DNA from 4 places in the Streptomyces sp. NPDC087310 genome. Region 1 is predicted to be linked to each of the others. Evidence: riboswitches for the same ligand, from Rfam matches in the RefSeq annotation. Region 1 holds a riboswitch; each other region holds the start of a gene.

Evidence for each region. A riboswitch is a leader RNA that binds a small molecule or an ion and turns the genes downstream of it on or off. The one in region 1 is predicted to bind cobalamin.
Region 2: another riboswitch for cobalamin. It lies ahead of ACIO3P_RS36855 (cobalamin biosynthesis protein); the one in region 1 lies ahead of ACIO3P_RS15300 (CbtB-domain containing protein).
Region 3: another riboswitch for cobalamin. It lies ahead of ACIO3P_RS33820 (ABC transporter substrate-binding protein); the one in region 1 lies ahead of ACIO3P_RS15300 (CbtB-domain containing protein).
Region 4: another riboswitch for cobalamin. It lies ahead of ACIO3P_RS33180 (ribonucleoside-diphosphate reductase subunit alpha); the one in region 1 lies ahead of ACIO3P_RS15300 (CbtB-domain containing protein).

What each region holds. Positions count from the first base shown of each region.
Region 1 covers NZ_JBIUYF010000004.1:46,915-50,112, reverse strand. Annotated here, with positions in the region: gene ACIO3P_RS15310 (NAD(P)H-binding protein) at 1-309, shown strand, start outside; gene ACIO3P_RS15305 (CbtA family protein) at 299-1,123, opposite strand; gene ACIO3P_RS15300 (CbtB-domain containing protein) at 1,170-1,409, opposite strand; cobalamin riboswitch at 1,447-1,603, opposite strand; gene ACIO3P_RS15295 (histidine phosphatase family protein) at 1,625-2,287, shown strand; gene ACIO3P_RS15290 (GlsB/YeaQ/YmgE family stress response membrane protein) at 2,335-2,598, opposite strand; gene ACIO3P_RS15285 (TIGR03086 family metal-binding protein) at 2,682-3,198, opposite strand, start outside.
Region 2 covers NZ_JBIUYF010000013.1:63,633-66,830, reverse strand. Annotated here, with positions in the region: gene ACIO3P_RS36860 (cobyric acid synthase) at 1-964, opposite strand, end outside; gene ACIO3P_RS36855 (cobalamin biosynthesis protein) at 961-1,968, opposite strand; cobalamin riboswitch at 2,005-2,143, opposite strand; gene ACIO3P_RS36850 (hypothetical protein) at 2,280-2,543, opposite strand; gene ACIO3P_RS36845 (anion permease) at 2,556-3,198, opposite strand, start outside.
Region 3 covers NZ_JBIUYF010000010.1:161,124-164,321, forward strand. Annotated here, with positions in the region: gene ACIO3P_RS33810 (hypothetical protein) at 1-447, shown strand, start outside; gene ACIO3P_RS33815 (response regulator) at 414-1,070, opposite strand; cobalamin riboswitch at 1,149-1,331, shown strand; gene ACIO3P_RS33820 (ABC transporter substrate-binding protein) at 1,400-2,500, shown strand; gene ACIO3P_RS33825 (FecCD family ABC transporter permease) at 2,704-3,198, shown strand, end outside.
Region 4 covers NZ_JBIUYF010000010.1:20,587-23,784, reverse strand. Annotated here, with positions in the region: gene ACIO3P_RS33190 (carbon starvation CstA family protein) at 1-673, shown strand, start outside; gene ACIO3P_RS33185 (YbdD/YjiX family protein) at 670-912, shown strand; cobalamin riboswitch at 1,038-1,180, shown strand; gene ACIO3P_RS33180 (ribonucleoside-diphosphate reductase subunit alpha) at 1,325-3,198, shown strand, end outside.

The DNA of each region.
Region 1 (3,198 bases):
CTGAACCGTACGGGCGCGGCTCAGACCTGGCTCGCGCACCGGGTGATCACGCCCATGATGTGGGCGGTCCTCAGGGAGGTGTACACCGACCTGGAGCTGATGGAACGGACCCTGGCCGACAGCGACCTGGACTGGACGTCCGTACGGCCGCCCCGGCTGACGAACGGCGCGGGCAGAGGCATCTACCGGCACGCCGTCGACGCGGGCCCGCCCGGCAACCACATCGCCCGCGCGGACGTCGCCCGCGCCATGCTGGACTTCATGGCGGCGCCCGAGACGGTCCGCCACGTGGTGGGCGTCAGCGACTGACCTCCCCCACGGCCCCCATGGTGGCCGGCGCCGAAGCGGAAGCCGAAGCGGGATCCGTCCGCGCCCGGAGCGCCTTCTCGGCCAGCCCCCCGAAGATCAGCCCGAAGGCCGTCCACAGCAGCGCCTGCACACCGAGCGACGCGAGCCGGAACTCCCACAGCAGCGCGGCGGGGAACGACGCGGGAACGGCGTCGGTGTTGGCGGGCAGCACCAGACACGCCAACGCCAGGACGGCCACGTAACCGCCGCCCGCGACGAGCGACGCGTTCCAGTTGCCGAGCCGCGGCGCCAGCCGTCTGCCCGCGATGACGGCGGCGACCGCCAGCAACACACTGAGCAGGATCATCAGGAAGAACAGCGTGGTGCGTTTCCCGATGGTGTCCGGGCTGCCGACGGCGGGCGGCGCCGCCGGATACTTCAGGAACGGCACCAGATAGACGGTGGTGAAGGCGGCCCCCGCGACCAGGGCGGCGGTCGCCCGCGGACCGAACCGGCCGATCCTGCCCAGGCTCACGGCGAAGACCAGCGAGGCGATACCGCCCAGGGCCACCCCGTACACCAGCACGCCGGTGGCGAGCCCGAACGTCGACTGGACCGGCCTGCTGACCAGTTCCTCCTCTTCCTCCTCGGCCGCGGCGGAGTCCCCCGCCCCGCCGTGCTGATGCGCCGGGGCCGACCGGGCCTCCTCCTGCGCGATGGAGTCCCGTACGGACGGCTCACCCGCGAAATAGGCCAGCGTGAAGGCGAGAAGCCCTGCCAGCACGCCCGCGACCATGCCGCGGACCAGGAGGTTTCTGACGGTGGAGGCATGCATGCGCGTATATCTCCGTTATCTCCGTGCTCCGTGGTTCGCCGTCAGGTCAGTGGCAGGGGAAGCCGAGGAGATGACGGCCGTCGTGCACCCACTCGTGCACACCGGCACCGGAGATCACCGACGTCGCGCCCTGCTCGGCGCCGACGAAGTAGAGCAGCACCAGCATCAGGGTGCCGACGAAGACCGCCCACGGCAGAACGGCGCGCAGTGGAAGCGGAGCCGGAACGGCGGCGGTGGACGAGGTGGGCGAAACGGCCGTGGTCGTGGGCGCAATGGACTGAGCCATGGCACATCCTCCTTGGGGAACTCGCGTCCCGTTGCATGGAGCTCGAACGACGGCCTTCGGGTCTGACTCACCGGACCCCCGCCGCGTGTGACGCGGCCGGCACCCGGCATACAGTGGCGCGACCGTGCCGGAATCTCACCGGACTTCCGTCTCGCCGTCGTGGATATCGACGTGAAGGTACCGCGAACCGGCAGACGGGCCAAGGGGGCCTTGTCATGACGATCCGCGTCCTGCTCATCTCACCCGCCATGGGACCGGCCCTGCGCGCGGCCCGCTTCGGCGAGGAACCCGAGCAACCTGAGCAACCCGCGCAACCGGAGGCGCCCGGCCCGCCCGACCCCGGGCCGGGGAGCGCGGTGGACGCCGCCGGGGTGCGTCAGACCCAAGCCGTACGGGAGGACTTCCTCCGCGGCGCCCGAACGTCCGCCGTGTACGTCTCGCCCTCGCCCCGCTGCCGTACGACCGCCGGCCTGCTCGGCCTGGACGCCCGGCCGCTGACCGACCTGGCGCCGTGGGCCATGGGCCGCTGGCAGGGCAGGACCCTCGACGAGGTCGCCGCCGAGGAACCGCGGTCGGTGAGCACCTGGCTCACCGACCCGGCCGCCGCGCCGCACGGCGGGGAGTCCCTGCTCGCGCTGTACGCCCGTGTCGGCCGGTGGCTCGACGCGCTGGACCCCGGCACGCCCCGGGTGGTCGCCGTGACCGAACCGGACATCGTGCGCGCCGCCGCCGTCCACGCCCTCGGCGCGCCCGCCGGTGCGTTCTGGCGGTTCGACGTACGGCCGCTGACCGCCACCGAACTCACCGGGCGGGACGGCCGCTGGAACCTGCTCGGCGGCCGTCCGCTCGCCGGCGAGGAGGCCGGAGAGGAGATCTGAGGCCAGCGGACCTGGGGATCAGATCCGAGGCTCAGCGGATCCGAGGGTCAGCCGCGGCCCTTGGCGCGGTCCAGCGCGGCCACACCCACGGCCGCCAGGCCGACCTGGATGACCAGCTCGATCCAGTCGAAGCCCCTGGTGTCCGCGACGCCGAACGCCGCCGCGACGAACGTACCGACCAGCGCCGCGACGATACCCACGGCGATGGTCCACAACACCCCGATGCGCTGGCGCCCGGGCACCACGAGCCGTCCGAGCACACCGATAACGATGCCGACGACGATGGCGACGAAAATGCCGGAAATCTCCATGTCCCCTCCTCTTCGCCCATTACTGCCGAAAGTGCGAAAGTCGTGCTCGTCGACCGTGTGCCCGCCTTACGGACGCCGAACCCTCAGCCGCGCGGCGACGTCCAGTGGGGGTCGCGTCCGGTCAGCGCCAGCAGTACGTCGAACGCGGCGGCGTCCTCCGCCACCGCCACCGGCTCCCCGAACACCCCCATCTTCCGGGCCATCGGCGCCAGCGCCCCGAACTCCGCGACGAGCACCCCGACGAGCGAGGCGTCCGGCTCGTACGGCTGCCCCGTCGCCCGCGCCAGGTCCCACGCGTGCACCGTCAGATCCCCGAGCACCATCGAGCCGACCGTCCTGGCCGGCAGCCCCATCGCCCCCGACGTGCCCTCCTCGGCACCCGGCGCGTCCCAGGCGTCGACGAGCCGCGCCGTCTCCGCGGCGAACCGCTCACGCCACTCCCCCGCGAGATGCTCGGGGGCGGCGCCGAAGTCGGCGTCCCGCTTCGCGGCGAGCGCCTGGAAGTTCACGACGACCTGGAAGAGATGGTCCGCGAGGGCGTGCACGTCGTACGCGGCGCACGGCGTCGGCGCGCCGAGCTGGTCGTCGCCGATGCCACGG
Region 2 (3,198 bases), on a different contig from region 1:
CGTCGGCCAGCTCCTCGGGACGGTCCACGAACCGCACCACGACCCCGGGCTCCGCAGCCAGCGCGTCCACATCGGTGAAGTTCGACATCAGCGGTACGGCGCAGACCGCGATCCGCAGCACGTCGGCGCCGTACGGGGGAGCCACCACCGACTCGCGCACCGCGCCGCGCAGCGAGACCCGCAGCCCGTCCTCCTCGTCGATCCCCAGACCGTGCCGGAAGGGCAGCACACCGAGCGTCGCCCGCCCGGTCAGCCCGCGCAGCATGTCGAGCCCCGGCTCCAGCAGCGAGACATCGCCCCGGAACTTGTTGACGAGATACCCGGCGATCAGCGCCTGGTCCTCGGGGCTCAGCAGCGCGGTCGTCCCGAAGAAGGACGCGAAGACCCCGCCCCGGTCGATGTCCCCGACCACGACCACCGGGAGCCGCGCGGCCCGCGCGATCCCCATGTTCACGATGTCGGTACGGCGCAGATTGATCTCGGCCGGGCTGCCCGCGCCCTCGCAGATCACGGCGTCGTACGTGGACCGCAGCTCCTCCAGGCACGCCAGCACGGGCCCGAGCAGCGCCTCCTGCCGCCCCCCGTGCAGCGCCTTCCCGGGGGACGACCCCCCGGACCCCCCGAAGAATCCCCGGGCGCTCAACTCCCCGACGGGCTTGCCCATCAGCACCACCTGGCTGCTGCGGTCGCTGCCCGGCTTCAGCAGCACGGGGTTCATCAGCGCGGTCGGCTCCACGCGCGCGGCCTGCGCCTGCATCGCCTGGGCGCGCCCGATCTCCGCGCCCTCGCGCGTCACGAACGAGTTCAGCGACATGTTCTGGCCCTTGAACGGCGCCACCTTCACGCCCCGGCGCGCCAGCCAGCGGCAGATCCCCGCCGTGACGACGCTCTTGCCCGCGTCGGAGGTCGTGCCGGCGATCAGCAGCCCTCCGCCGAGCCCGGTGCCGCCGCTGTTCCGGCTCATCCACGCCTCCTGGTGGTGCGGGCCGCGCGCACCGCGCCGTACCCGAGTCGGCCCGTGACACAGGCCGCGAGAGCGAGCACGTTGACCCGGCGGGCCAGCCGCACGGCGCGCTCGATGTCCGGGACCCCGACCGGGCGCCCCGTGGCGTTCAGGACGGGCCGGTGCTCCACCCGCCCGCCGTACGCGAGCGTCCCGCCCAGGCGTACGCCGAGCGCCCCGGCGAACGACGCCTCCACCGGGCCCGCGTTGGGGCTCGGATGGCGGTGCGCGTCCTGCCGTACGGCCCGCAGCGCGCCGCGTCTGTCCGCCCCGGCGGCGACGGCCAGCGCGGCGGTCAGCCGGGCCCCCGGCCACCCCACGACATCGTCGAGGCGGGCCGACGCCCAGCCGAACCGGCGGTAACGGTCGCTCTTGTGGCCCACCATCGCGTCCAGCGTGTTCACCGCGCGGAACCCGACGAGCCCCGGCGCCCCGGCGACCGCGCCCCACACCAGCGCGCCCACGACGGCGTCGGAGGTGTTCTCGGCGACGGACTCCACGACGGCGCGCGCGATCTGCGCCTCGTCCAGGGAGTACGGATCGCGCCCGCACAGATGCGGCAGACGCTGCCGGGCGGCTTCGAGGTCCCCGGCGGCGAGCGCCGCGCCGACGGCCCGTGCCTCGCGGCCCAGCGAGGTGCCCCCGACCACGGACCAGGTGGCGGCGGCGGTCAGCGCCACGGAGGCGGCGGGGGCGCGGCGTACCGTGGCGGCGGCCAGTGCCGCGGCCCCGGCGGCGCCTCCGGCGCAGAGCGCGGTGTGCAGCGCGCCCCAGCCGCGGTGGTCGCGCCACAGCGCGCGCTCGACGGCCCCGGCGGCCCGGCCGAAGGCGGCCACCGGATGTCCCCGGCGCGGATCGCCGAACAGCCGGTCGGCCAGGAGGCCGAGGGTGGCGCCGTACGCGAAGACCCGCTCGGCGGCAAGGGCGGCTGAGCCGCCGCGCGCGGCGGAACCGCAGCCAGGCATGGCGAAGTGTCCTCACTCAGGGTCCGCGCCCCGGTTCGACGTACGTAGTGCGACGGCGAGAGTTCCTGGCTCCTGGAGGCCAGTGCCGCGACCGGCAATGGGCTCACAGTGACAGTGGCGGGACCGCGCCGGATTCGCACCGGCTTCCTCTACTGCCGTCGTCAATGGCCCCGGAAGTCCACCACGCCGTGCAACACCCGTCAACTCATCCTTGACCTGCGGCGGGACAGTGTGCGGAGCCCCACATCGTGCGGAGCCCCACATCGGACCGGTCGGCCGATGCGGGGCTCCTATGAGGGCCGCTCGTGGGCTCAGGCCACGATGAGGCTGATCCCGTACGCGACGGCCCCGACGCAGAGTGCGAAGCACACGTAGGCGCCGGCGCGGGCCGCGAGCGGCGCGGAGCCGGTGGCGGGGGTGGAGGCGGCGGCCGATGTGCCGGCCGGGCCCTGGGGGGCCGTGGAACCCCGCTTGGCGAGGCCCACGATGCCGAGGGTGAAGAGGCCCACGAGGGCGACGGTCGCCACGAGGCTGACGCCGAAGACGGAGCCGAGTGCTGCCCAGTCGATGTTCATACGGTCGCTTCCTTACACCGTGGCGGGGCGGGCCGGCTCGCCGGTCTGGCCCGGGGTGGTGGCCGCGGGGGCCGGGATGGTGGTCGAGAGGTCCTGGCCGGGGGCGCCCGCCGGGGGAGGCGGGGTGACGGCCGCGATGGCGGTGGTCACCACTCCGGCCGGCTCGGCGGCGAGGCCGGTGTCGGGGTCGGCGCCGGTCCCGGCGGTGACGTTGGTGTGGTCGACCGGACGGCGGCGCGAGGCGAGCCAGATCCCGGCGGAGCCCGCGACCAGCAGGACCGCGACGACGGCGATGCCCCAGGTGCCCTGGCCGGTCAGGAACTCGGCGCCCGCGGCGACCAGACCGGCGGCCGGCAGCGTCAGCCCCCAGGCGACGAACATCCGGGTGGCGGTGGACCAGCGCACCACTCCGCCCTTGCGGCCGAGCCCGGCGCCCATCACGGCGCCGGAGCAGGACTGCGTGGTGGAGAGCGAGAAGCCCAGGTGCGAGGAGGCCAGGATGACCGTCGCGGCGCTGGTCTGGGCGGCGAAGCCCTGCTGCGGCTGGAGGTCGGTGAGGCCGGTGCCCATGGTGCGGATGATGCGCCAGCCGCCGAGGTACGTGCCGAGCGCGATGGCGATCCCCGCGGAGACGATGACCCACAGGGGCGGGTTG
Region 3 (3,198 bases), on a different contig from region 1:
CACGAACTACGGGCCGGTATCGATGTCGCCGAACGGCACGGTGTCGACGTACAGCTCGCCGTACGGGGGGCCTCGGCCCCGGTGGACCGGCGGCTGCGCCGCGCGCTCACCGAGCCGGTGCTCGCCGCGCTCGCGACCGCCGAGCGCAGCGCCCGCGCCACGGTCGTGCGCGGCGGCGGCCTGGTGCGGGTGAGCGTCGTGACGGACAGTCCGCTGACGGCGCTGACGGAGATCCCGGAGACGGCCGAGCACGGGGTGCGGGTCCGTACCGTACGCAGCGAGGGGCTGCTGCTGGTGGAGGCGTCCTGCACCCTCGACGCCCCGGCCGGGAGCACGGCCCCGGCGGACGGCGCGGACGCTGGCATGGCGGCCGGCGCGGAGGGCGCGCTCGCCGCTGTCCCGGCCGGCCGGGGTCACAGCTCGTCCAGCGACGTCAGCCCGTCCTGAATGGCCCGCGCGACCAGGTTCGCCTTGGTGGTCGCGGGCCGGCCCGCGTTGGCGTACTTGATCCGTACCCGCTCCAGATAGGTGTTCACCGTACGGACCGAGAGCCCCAGGCTCGCCCCGACCATCGCCTTGGACTCCGACTGGAACCACTCCAGCAGCACCTCCACCTCGCGCGGGGTCAGCGCGGGCCGCCCCTTGCGCGCGTCGCTGCCGAACGCCCCGGCCAGCGCGGGCGGGGTGTACGGGCGGCAGTCGGCCGCCGCGAGGGTCGCCGCCATGAGGTGGCGTTCCCCCTCGGCCTTGGTGAGGTAGGTGAACGCACCCAGGTCCAGGCAGGTCAGGGCGGTCTCCTGGCTGTCCTGCATGGTGTAGACGATGACCTGCCGCTCCTGTGCGACGAGTTGCCGCAGCTCGGGGTAGGCGGGCACCCCGTGGGCGAGCTGGAGGTCGAGCACCACCACATCCGCGTCCCGGCCGGGACCGCTCGTCGCCACCGACAGATCGGGCCCCTTGGCGGTCACCGCGATCGGCCGCTCCGACGCCGCGTACCAGGACTCGATGCCCGCGAGGACCACGGGATGGTCGTCGATCAGGGCGACGCTCACGGGCGCGGTTTCCGGCATGCCCCATTGTCCGCAGCCCCGGAGCGCCGCCGGGCGGAAAGCGCCGGAAAGTGCCGCAGTGGGGCGGAAAACCGCCTGTGATAGCTTGCCGAGGCCAGTCGAACCCATGTACGTGGGTCAGGGAATCCGGTGCGAATCCGGAGCTGACGCGCAGCGGTGAGGGCGACGGGCGGGGCATCGGCCACTGGACGGCAGTCCGGGAAGGCGCTTCCGTCCGGATGACCCCGAGTCCGAAGACCTGCTGGCGGGCCTCCGTCCGCGTCCCGTGGCGGGGGAGCACCGTACGACCGGGCTCCGCGCATGGGCCCTCGACGCAGAGGAACGACTCCGTGCCGATCGCACGCCTTGTCCGCCGTACCGCTCTTGTCCTCGCCGCCGGCACCTTGCTGCTGACCGGCTGCGGCGGAGGGGGAACGACCACCGCTCAGGACGGCGCCTCCGGGGCGGGGACCGACTCAGGGTCCGGTTCCGGTTCCGACTCCGGTTCCGGCAAGGCCGCCGGTTATCCCCGTACCGTCACCAACTGCGGTCAGAAGGTACGGATCGACGCGCCGCCCGAGCACGCCGTCTCGCTCAACCAGGGCACCACGGAGATCCTGCTCTCCCTCGGCCTCGGCGACCGGATGGCCGGCACCGCCACCTGGACCGACCCGCTGCCGAAGAGCCTGGAGAAGGAGAACGCCAAGGTCGAGCGGCTGGCCGACAACAACCCCTCCTTCGAGAAGGTCCTGGACGCCGAGCCCGACTTCGTCGCCTCCTCCTTCGAGTCCACCCTGGGCAAGGGCGGCGTGGCCACACGCGCGCAGTTCGAGAAGCTGGGCGTGCCGACGTACGTCTCCCCGTCCGACTGCGCCAAGGACAACAGCGGCGACACCGACGGATCGCGCGCGACACCGCTGACGATGGAGGACATCTACGGCGAGATCCGCGATCTGGCCACGGTGTTCGACGTCGAGGACCGTGGCGACCGGCTCATCGCCGAGCTGAAGGGCCGGATGAGCGAGGCGGTCGCCGGGATCGACGCCAAGAAGGCGAAGGACACCACCTTCCTCTACTGGTTCGCCAACTCCGAGGCCCCCTACATGGGCGGCTGCTGCGGCGCGCCCGGCATCATCACGAACGCCGTCGGCGCGAAGAACGTCTTCGACTCCACCCATGACGAGTGGCCCCAGATCAACTGGGAGACGGTCGCCGACCGCGACCCCGCCTTCCTCGTCATCGGCGATCTCTCGCGCAGGTCGGAGACGGCCGAGACGGCGGCGAAGAAGATCGAGTTCTTGGAGACCAACCAGGTCACCAAGAACATGGACGCGGTGAAGCACCAGCGGTACGTCCGGCTCAGCGGCCAGGCGATGAATCCGAGCATCCGCACCGTGGAGGGCGTCGAGCGGGTGGCGGCGGCGCTGCGCGCGTACGCGCCCGCCGCGTGACGACCACGGAGCGGCCCACGCCCCCCGAGCAGGCCACCGCCCCCGAGCAGGCCACCGCCCCCGAGCAGGCCACGACCACGGAGCAGGCGTCGCGTACGTCGCCCGCGCCGGAGAGCGCCCCGTCCCCCGCGGCCCCGTCTCCCGCGGCCCCGTCCCCCGCCGGCCGGTTCCGCCGGGTCCGGGCGGCGGCCTGGGCCCGCCCCGTGGGCTGGGCCTGCGCCCTCGCCCTGCTCGCGCTCTCCGTCGCCGTGGCGATCACCATCGGGCCCGCGGACATCCGCGTCGGCGACGTCTGGTCGGTCGTCGCCGCGCATCTCGGCTGGGGCGAGTCGCACCTCACCCCGATCCGCGACGGCATCGTCTGGAACCTGCGGCTGCCGCGCACCCTGCTCGCCGCCGTGTGCGGCGCCGGGCTCGCGGTGTGCGGCGCGATCATGCAGTCCCTGCTGCGCAACCCGCTCGCCGACCCCTTCGTCCTCGGCGTCTCCTCGGGGGCGTCCACCGGCGCTGTCCTGGTGGTCGTGCTCGGGGCCGGGGGAGGGGCGCTGTCCATCTCGGGCGGGGCGTTCCTCGGCGCGCTGTGCTCGTTCGCGATGGTGCTGGTGCTCAGTCACACGCTCGGCGGGACGACGGACCGGGTGGTGCTCTCCGGGGTCGCCGCGATGCAGCTCTTCTCGGCCCTCACCTCCTTCGTCGTG
Region 4 (3,198 bases), on a different contig from region 1:
GCTCGGCAACGTGTACAAGCCGATGCGCCAGGTGAGCTGGAAGCCGGGCGTCTGGTTCGCCAGCGCGGTCGTGGTCGGCGGCTGGGGCTACTTCCTCTGGGTCGGCGTCCATGACCCGCTGGGCGGCATCAACCAGCTCTTCCCGCTCTTCGGCATCGCCAACCAGCTCCTGGCGGCCGTGGCGCTCGCCGTCTGCACCACGCTGCTGGTCAAGTCCGGCCGTCTGAAGTGGGCCTGGGTGACAGCCGTGCCGCTGGCCTGGGACGCGGCCGTCACCCTCACCGCGAGCTGGCAGAAGATCTTCTCGGGCGACCCGAGGGTGGGCTTCTTCACCCAGCGCGACGTGTACCAGTCGGCCATCGACCGGGGCGAGGTGCTGGCCCCGGCCAAGACCATGGACGACATGCACACCGTCGTCACCAACTCCACGGTGGACGGGGTGCTCTCGGCCCTCTTCGCGGTCCTCATCCTCGTGGTCATCGCGGACGCGGGACGGGTCTGCTTCAAGGCGATCCGCGACCCGGAGTCCGTCCGGCTGGTGGAGGCCCCGTACACCGAGTCCAGGATCGTCGCCCCGGCCGGCATGATCCCCACCAAGGAGGAGAAGGCGGAGCTGGCCGCCGCCGAGGCCACGGCGCGGGAGAGCGTCCCGGCGGGGACGGGCCCGGCATGACCTGGCTCCGGAGCCAGGCCCGGAGTCGGAGTGGGAGCCGGGTGGAGCGGGTACGGCAGGTGGCCCGGCGGGTCCGCTGGTACGTGCGGGAGTTCACCGGCGAATCGGCGTACGAGCGTTACGTGGCCCACGCCACCGCCGGTGACCCGGCCGGCCAGGTCATGACCCGCCGCGCCTTCGAACGCAGCCGCACGGACGCCCGTGAGGCCGACCCGCGCGAGGGATTCCGCTGCTGCTGAGCGGTTGTTGAGCGGTTGCTGAACGCTCACGGAGTGCTCGCGGAGTGCTCGCCGGGCGCTCGCCGGGCCGCCGCTGATCTCGTACCGCGGCGACGTACGACACAACATCTGGGGGGTGGCGCACCGCGCGCCCCCCAGATGTATGCTCGACCTCGCTGTCGACGCAGGGGAATCCGGTGTAAATCCGGAACTGTCCCGCAACGGTGTGCTGTGGCGCGCTTTGTCGCGCCCTCCAGTCCGAACACCTGCCGACAGTGCGTCCGGCTCGACCGAACCGGACGCCCAGACGTCCGGGCCTCGCGGTTGGGCCGGTGGACGCGGCGCGGTGTGCCGCCCTGCGAGGGCGGGGTACGTCCGTGCGCGCGGACCCGTGCCTCCTCGTGGCCCAGAGCCGAGCGAGGGAGAGAACCACGTGACCATCGCGCCAGCGGATCCGGTTTCAGTTGTCTCGGAAGCACAGTCCGAGGCACAGTCCGAGCACGGGGCGGCGACCGCCGCCGGGCAGGCCGACGCCCCCGGCACCGCGCTGCTGCGGACCCTGACCGAGCTGACCGCCGATCTGCCCGACGCCGACCCGGGCAGGATCGCCGCCGCCGCGCTGCGTGGCCGCAACGCCCGTTCGGACGAGGCCGAGCTGCGCGAGCTGGCCACGGAGGCGGCGGCCGGGCAGATCTCGGAGGACCCGGCCTACTCCCGTCTCGCCGCCCGGCTGCTCACCCGTACGATCGCCGACGAGGCGGCCTCCCAGGGCGCCGTGTCGTTCTCCGCGTCCATCGCCGTCGGGCAGCGCGAGGGCCTGATCGCGGACCGTACGGCCGCCTTCGTGACGCGCCACGCCGACCGGCTCGACGCGCTGATCGACCAGGACGCCGACGACCGCTTCGGCTACTTCGGGCTGCGTACGCTCTACAGCCGCTATCTGCTCCGGCATCCGCTCACCCGTCAGGTGATCGAGACGCCCCAGTACTTCATGCTGCGGGTCGCCGCCGGGCTCGCCGAGGACGAGAGCGCGCACGCGCTGGACGAGGTCGCCGCGCTCTACCGGCTGATGAGCCGGCTGGACTACCTCCCCTCCTCCCCCACGCTCTTCAACTCCGGCACCCGCCACCCGCAGATGTCGTCCTGCTACCTGCTGGACTCGCCGCTGGACGAGCTGGACTCGATCTACGACCGCTACCACCAGGTGGCGCGGCTCTCGAAGCACGCGGGCGGGATCGGGCTCTCGTACTCCCGTATCCGTTCGCGCGGTTCACTGATCCGGGGGACGAACGGCCACTCCAACGGCATCGTCCCGTTCCTGCGGACCCTCGACTCCTCCGTCGCGGCCGTCAACCAGGGCGGCCGGCGCAAGGGCGCCGCCTGCGTCTACCTGGAGACCTGGCACGCGGACCTGGAGGAGTTCCTCGAACTGCGGGACAACACGGGCGAGGACGCGCGCCGTACGCACAACCTCAACCTCGCGCACTGGATCCCCGACGAGTTCATGCGCCGGGTCGAGTCGGACGGCGTGTGGTCGCTCTTCTCGCCGGTGGACGTGCCGGAGCTGGTCGACCTGTGGGGCGACGCGTTCGACACCGCGTACCGCAAGGCGGAGGCCGACGGTCTCGCACGTAAAACGATCAAGGCCCGTGAGCTGTACGGCCGGATGATGCGCACCCTCGCGCAGACCGGCAACGGCTGGATGACCTTCAAGGACGCGTCGAACCGTACGGCGAACCAGACCGCCGAGCCCGGCCACACCGTCCACTCCTCCAACCTCTGCACGGAGATCCTGGAGGTCACGGACGACGGCGAGACGGCCGTCTGCAACCTCGGCTCGGTCAACCTGGGCGCGTTCGTGGACGCGGCCACCGGCGAGATCGACTGGGAGCGGCTGGACGAGACCGTCGTCACGGCCGTGACCTTCCTCGACCGGGTCGTGGACATCAACTTCTACCCGACCGAGCAGGCGGGCCGTTCCAACGCCAAGTGGCGCCCGGTGGGCCTGGGCGCGATGGGGCTCCAGGACGTCTTCTTCAAGAAGCGGCTGCCCTTCGACTCCCCCGAGGCCGCCGCGCTCTCCACCCGGATCGCCGAGCGGATCATGCTCGCGGCGTACGAGGCGTCCTGCGCCCTCGCCGAGCGCAACGGCCCGCTCCCCGCCTGGTCGAAGACGCGCGCGGCGCGCGGGGTGCTCCACCCCGACCACTACGACGTGGAGCTGAACTGGCCGGAGCGCTGGGCGGCGCTGCGCGCCCGGGTGGCGAAGTCCGGCATGCGCAACTCGCTCCTCCTCGCCATCGCGCC